2 regions of the Neobacillus sp. NPDC093127 genome follow, and region 2 is predicted to be linked to the other one. Evidence: riboswitches for the same ligand, from Rfam matches in the RefSeq annotation. Region 2 holds a riboswitch; the other holds the start of a gene.
The links. A riboswitch is a leader RNA that binds a small molecule or an ion and turns the genes downstream of it on or off. The one in region 2 is predicted to bind FMN.
Positions count from the first base shown of each region.

Region 1: another riboswitch for FMN. It lies ahead of ACIQCO_RS14215 (ECF transporter S component); the one in region 2 lies ahead of ribD (bifunctional diaminohydroxyphosphoribosylaminopyrimidine deaminase/5-amino-6-(5-phosphoribosylamino)uracil reductase RibD).

Region 1 covers NZ_JBIVOP010000009.1:110,538-113,950, reverse strand. Annotated here, with positions in the region: gene ACIQCO_RS14225 (YpbB family protein) at 1-293, opposite strand, end outside; gene ACIQCO_RS14220 (ferredoxin) at 562-810, shown strand; gene ACIQCO_RS14215 (ECF transporter S component) at 1,113-1,688, opposite strand; FMN riboswitch at 1,850-1,984, opposite strand; gene ACIQCO_RS14210 (peptidoglycan DD-metalloendopeptidase family protein) at 2,126-2,887, opposite strand; gene ACIQCO_RS14205 (negative regulator of sigma-X activity) at 3,059-3,413, opposite strand, start outside.
Region 2 covers NZ_JBIVOP010000015.1:85,536-88,948, forward strand. Annotated here, with positions in the region: gene ribE (riboflavin synthase) at 1-254, opposite strand, end outside; gene ribD (bifunctional diaminohydroxyphosphoribosylaminopyrimidine deaminase/5-amino-6-(5-phosphoribosylamino)uracil reductase RibD) at 264-1,346, opposite strand; FMN riboswitch at 1,498-1,631, opposite strand; FMN riboswitch at 1,777-1,909, opposite strand; gene ACIQCO_RS19615 (LapA family protein) at 2,573-2,818, opposite strand; gene ACIQCO_RS19620 (mannitol-1-phosphate 5-dehydrogenase) at 3,016-3,413, opposite strand, start outside.

The DNA.
Region 1 (3,413 bases), on a different contig from region 2:
TCGGGTATTGGATGGCTTCCTAAAAAAGACTTGCCAGCGGGCGTAAGAAGGAATCGCTGCTCACCATCATTATAGATCCACCCGCTTTCTTGCACCCATTGAATTATGTCTTCGAAGGATTCTCTTGATAGGGATTCGTATACTCCAAAAAAGTTTTTCAAAGAAAATAAGTGGGCATCTTGGATGGTTTGAGATGATTTTTTTCCGTTCAAAAGGTGAAAGATGGAATATATCGTCCTTTCTCCGTTTAATTGTGTTAAACAGTACAGAATTATTGATGCTAATTTCGCCACCCAAGCTCCTCCTCCCACACTTTTTTCGAATAATCTCGACAAAATGTCCTTTTTTTCTTATTTTATTCTACCATGAAATGATGATTCTTGTTGTCCGAAATTGTGGAAGTTTATTAAATTCAATTAAACAAACAATAGTATTTAAAAGCATTTTTCTATTGAAAAGTTGCTCATACAGTTTTACAATAGATATGAGTAATGCGTTTCCATTTTCACAATGGAAACCGAGGAAGAATAATTTTGTTATATTACTGGGAGGTTTTTTTTCATGGCAAAGTATACAATTGTGGACAAGGAAACTTGCATCGCTTGTGGGGCATGTGGCGCTGCAGCACCAGATATTTATGATTATGATGATGAAGGCATTGCATTTGTAACTCTTGACGATAATGAAGGTATCGTTGAAATTCCAGATGTGTTAATCGATGATATGATGGATGCTTTTGAAGGCTGCCCAACTGATTCAATCAAAGTTGCTGACGAATCATTTGATGGCAATCCAACTAAATTCGAATAATATTTTGTTAAGAATGTATTATTAAGCTACTAGCCCCCGCCTTTTTAGGAGGGGGTTTTTTTATTGGCTGTGTTAAAGAATATTGTTGATATTGATAACTATGTTGATCTTCGTTACAGGCGCGAGACTCCTGCGGGAGCAGCGGGACAGGTGAGACCCCGCAGGCGCTTTAGCGCCGAGGAGGCTCACCGCCCGCCCCGCGGAACGCGAAGCGCCTGGAACGGAAATCAACATTCACTTTTAACACAGCATTTTTATTAAAAAAAAGGCAAACAGGAGGAATCCTGAATGCCTTTCATTTACTATGCACTTTTTATAGTTGAAAATTTATTAATCCACGCCTGCATCCGGGTGAACAGCAACATAAAGACGAAAGACATGATAACTCCTTTTATGATATTGAACGGCAGGATTCCAGGTACCACATAGTTACGCATGTCAGGAAAATCTAAGAGGGCCGTATAGGCTGGGAGTATAAACAGATAATTTAATACACTCATCATAACCGCCATTGTGGTCGTGCCAAGTATTAACGCAAGTGTCATGCCCTTCCTCGTCTTTATTTTATTGTATACATAATATGTCGGTAAGATAAACAGAATACCCGCCAGAAAATTAGCAATATGGCCTACTGGAATCCCTGTTTGACTCCCGGCCGCAATATAATTTAGAACATTTTTGAAAAACTCAACTAATATTCCTGCAATCGGTCCAAAGAGTAACGTTGCAATCAATGCGGGGATATCGCTGAAATCGATTAATAAGAAACCTTGGAATGGCGGCAATGGAAAATTTAATAGCATTAAAAGATAGGCGATACTGCTAAGCATTCCTATTGTCACCATCGTTTTTACCTTTGTGTTCTTTGTGTTCTTCATTTTCCTCTCTCCTTTTTTGATCCATCGCTTAAGGAAGAGAGGTTCAGCAATTCAGATACCCTTGTAAAAAAAATACCCTCAAGATTTATTCTTGAGGGAGATTTACGAAGGCATGCTTAATAAACGTTCACCAATAAATATTTTTTGAACGTCTGCAGAACCTCCATCTTCTCCCATCCAGACTATACTGTCGGCTTTGGAATCTCACCAAATCCTGCCAAAAAAGGCTCGCGGGCTTAGAGTATTAGCTACTCAATACCGCCGATCGGGAATTTCACCCTGCCCCGAAGATAGATCGATATTAAATTACATGTTTATTATACTGGAGAAACGTCATTTTGTTAAGCGAAAGATTTCAGGTTTCTCTTTTTGGCTTGTTTTTCAACAATTCCGCGACAAAACCCGTGGACATATTTGTCCACGGGTCATCTGATAAATCATTGAATAACCAATACTTGTGTCGGTCTAATAAGATCAGAAGTAAGGTGGTTTATTTCTTTTATTTTCGTTATGGTAATCTTTTGTTTTTTTGCAATGGAGTACAAGGTATCGCCTTGTTTGACGATGTAGGTGGCAGCCTTTGATGAAATACTTGATTGTGATTTGCCCTCAACTTCCGGATGGAAGTTGGAACTTGCCGCTAAAACGTTTTCAACAATGCTTGCAATTCCACCCTGTACAGCTTCGCCGACGTCCGCTTTTCCAAGAAGACTTTCCGGATCCATTGCATATCTCTTATCATATCTCCATTCCATTTGATGGGTCTCAAAATGGAGATGGGTTCCGGTGGCTACTCCGGTTCTCCCCATTTTCCCGATGACTTCACCTTTTTTTACCGTTTGGCCAGGTATTACAGTCCGTTTATTTAAGTGGGCATAAACGGTTACCAAATGACTTGGATGTTTAATAAATACCACATTCCCGTATGTATTAGAATAATAGGCTTTCACTACTTCTCCACCGTCAACAGCCAGCACCGGAGTATCGATTTTCCCGGCTATATCGATTCCTTTATGTTTTCCCTGCCTCGTTCCAAATGTATCCGATATTACACCGTCTGCCGGCCAAATCCAGCGATCCTTCATTTCTTTTGTCTCGAGCCTACCCGCAGCCTCCGAATGTTTGCCGCCTAAGAACAATAAACTGATACAAAGTGCCATAATGATGGCAATCAAAAACCTTTTTATGTAGTCACGCATTTTTCATTTTCCTCCTTATAACTTGTCCCCACTCCCACACCATATGTTGGTTTATTCAGGTTTAGAACATATGGATTTGAGGAGCAGGACTAGAGCATACTTGTTATAATTTGGAGTACTCTTCAATTTTATGCAAAAAAAAATCAACCTATCTCGGTTGATTTTAAAATTCTAATGAATATCACGGAGGTTTGGAGCTACTGGCACCTTGGTCTCCTTTGTTAAATCAAATGGTCCAAGATGTGTTAATCGTGAATCCTTGACAACTACTTTTTCCAAGCCGAATTGTTTAGCTGTTAACAGCAGCGCCTCAAACGAAGCTAACGTAAGCTGGTCATCCTTCATCTCAATAATGTCCTTAAATGAAACAAATAATGTTTTGTCGATTATTGTTACATCGGATAACGGCTGTAAATGCTCCAGAGAGCTTGTTAACTTGTACGTGGGGTTATTGGTCTTCATATCCGCAAAGGCACTCTGAATATCGCTATAAGTACCTCTTGAAGGCGCTAAAAATGGCAAATTG
Region 2 (3,413 bases):
CGTTCCAAGTTGACCACATGGCCAATTTGCAATGACTGGATATTGGTTGCCTTCACCGTTTCCGGCATGACATCAACCGTAAACGCGTTGGTTGAAAAGGAGGTGACAGTTAAGCAGACGCCATTTACGGCGATACTGTCGCCCAAATGAATGTCTTCTACAATTTTTTGGGATTCTAACGTTAACTGCATGCTATGAGACCCGCTTTTCATCGCTTTGACCTTACCTAAATCTTCTACAATTCCTGTAAACATAAATTAACCTCATTTCAGTACCGACGTTATTTTCAGATCCTCGCCAATCATTTCTACATGTTGAAATTTCAATTCGAAAGCGTCTGTCATTTGCCGGACATCTAAATCTGCAAACATGGGTACTGCCTGATTCCCGCCGACAATTTTCGGGGCAACATAGGTTATCAGTTGGTTTACATACCTTGATTTCAAAAAGCTTGCATTGACGGTTTTGCCGCCTTCTACATATAGTTTCATCACCTGACGTTTTCCAAGCTCCGTTAGCAACTCGGTAATGTCGATGGTTGGCTGTGAAAGTTGTATGATTTCTACATGGGGCTGTTGAAAACTAGCCATCTTCTCAGGCGCTGCTTCCGACCCGGTAAAAATCCATGTTGGCGACTGCCCATCCGTGATGACCTTTTTATCGTACGGCATCGTTAAATGCGTATCTAAAATGATTCGAATCGGTTGTTTTTTCGTCTTGCCAAGCCGATTGGTTAGACTTGGATTATCCGCTAAAACGGTCCCAATCCCGACTAAAATCGCATCATATTTCTCTCTATCATTGTGTACATCTTGTTGTACTTCGCTGCCAGTAATTTGTTCACAAAAACCAGTTTGTGCCGATATATTACCGTCCAGCGTAATGGCCTGTTTCAATGTCACAAAAGGTTTATTTTGTTGAATAAAATGAAAGAATGCCTCATTTAACGCATCAGCCCGCTCTTTCAAAACACCTGTTTTCACTTCAATCCCAGCGTCTCTCATAAGGGCAATGCCTTTGCCTGCGACTAACGGATTGGGATCCATTGAGGCAATGACCACACGATGCACACCGAATTCTATCAGAGCCATCGCACATGGTGGTGTTTTCCCGTAATGACTGCATGGTTCGAGCGTCACATAAACAGTACTTCCTTTTGCCCGATTTCCTGCCATTTGTAGTGCATGGACCTCTGCATGCGGGCAACCTGCCTTCAAATGAGCACCGAATCCAATAATTTCTCCATCTTTCACTATCACAGCACCCACAACAGGATTCGGTGTAGTTTGTCCTTCAGCAGCTTGCGCTAATTTCAAGGCAAAATCCATATAAAACTCATCCGTCATCTTGATCCCCCTCCAATCACGGTTTTTCACAAAAATAAAACCCCTTAGAATAAGTCACTAAGGAGTTTAGGAGGAGAGTATGTAATAATGGCAGCACTAAATAAGCCTACTGAAGGTTATTTTTTCTTCAAAAGCTTAATACCATTGCTCATACATCCTTCTCCCATCCAGACTATACTGTCGGCTTTGGATTCACACCAAATCCTGCCTTTATGAAAAGGCTCACGGGCTTAGAATTTCTTCATCACCGTCGATTGGGACTTTCACCCGACCCCGAAGGACATTGCATATGAAATTTTGTTTTGGTTTTATAAAATATAAAACCCCATAGATTATCTCTACGGGGTGGTTAGGAGTTTTCTTGTTGTAAGCATCGCCAAATAAACCTTTTGAAGTGTGTTTTTCTTCATAAGGAAATAAAGCCTGCTCATCCGTCCTTCTCCCATCCAGACTATACTGTCGGCTTTGGATTCACACCAAATCCTGCCTTTAAAAAAGGCTCACGGGCTTAGAATTTCTTCATCACCGTCGATTGGGACTTTCACCCGACCCCGAAGGACTATTCATATTTATCACATATTATAGCACTGTTAGAATTAAAATTCACACTAAATGATTAACCTTATAATTAGCGGAATTCGTAATATGATTATAACTGCTGTAATTATGGAAGTAAAAAGTCAAACCAACTGTCCACCGTGGGCGTACAAATGTCCATGAGCGGTGCCTGACACCCCCTAATGACACCCTCTATATTTCAACAAATCTCTTAGTAGTTTTTTGATGAGAATCCCAGTATTTCAAGGAATACTGCATTTTCAATCAAACGATTGATTGGTTTTATTAAAATTAATCAATCGTTTGATTGAAATCGGACCTAGTGCTTATAAATAGAGGGTTTACACCTAAAAAGCAGTAAATATATCGTCGAAAATAGGATTCTTCTTATTTCTTTAACCGCAATCCGTGGCGAAAAATAAGTTTCTGCCACTCATAATACACGTTTCGACAGGAATTCCTCTATTTCCGTATTAACTAAACGTTTGATTGAATCATGACTAACTCCTTCTGCCGTTTGGCTTTTTCCCGGGAAATTGATAAAGATAATGTCGAAACCCGCTCGACATTTTTCATAGAATAAGGCCTCTTATAGAGATTCTAAATAAATGAAAAAAATCATTCCCCCATTGCTTTAATGCAATGAGGGAATGATTTTGAGTTAGGAGTTATTGGTCATCTGTTTTTACTGCAGACTTTTTCAAAGTCCTTTGAAGTTGATAAATTTTCATCATACCAATTAAACCAGCTAATAATGCTCCCAATAGGACTGACCCAATGATGACGAGGATCAATGGCCATTCCGCTTTTCCAAATAAGTAATTAACCGTTACAGGTTCAACATTAATAACTGAGAAAACCGCAATAATTAAGATCAAAAGTAGGACAACTATTAGGTTCCATTGCTTTTTCATACATCACCTCATAAAAAATTTTTTTATGGGACTAGGGACAGGCTTCTTGTCCCAAATGGGAAAAACCCTTTCGTTAAGTAAAAATCACTCTAAATTTATCCTTAAGTAAACAATTCCATTATACTAATCTTTTCAGTTTTCTCCAATTGCCGTTGCATTCAAAATAAAATAGGGACAAGGCGCCTAGCCCCTTGTCCCTATAATTGATGGTATTGCTCAATAATCCCTTTGACTAAAGAGGAAGTTCCGTCGAGTTGTGTCAGCTTCTCAATTGCTGCTTTTAATCCGTGTTCATTGATGGCCGCCTGAACTTGGACTGCTTCTTCATCCCCTTGAAAATCGTACATGAGAGCTGCGGCAATCCCTTTTAATAGATATTCAGGGTTCTTTCCGACGATCTCCTGGTATTGTCTTGCGGGACTAACGAGGCGATCGTTTGGTCCAAGCTTGCGGATTGGCGAGCGCGCTACTCTTGTCACTTCGTCAACAATATAAGAATTCGAGAAGCGTCCGATAATCTTTTGAATATATTTGTTATGTTCCTCTTCGTCAAAGCCGTATTTTTTAATTAGAAACGCACCGCTTTCTTTAAGGG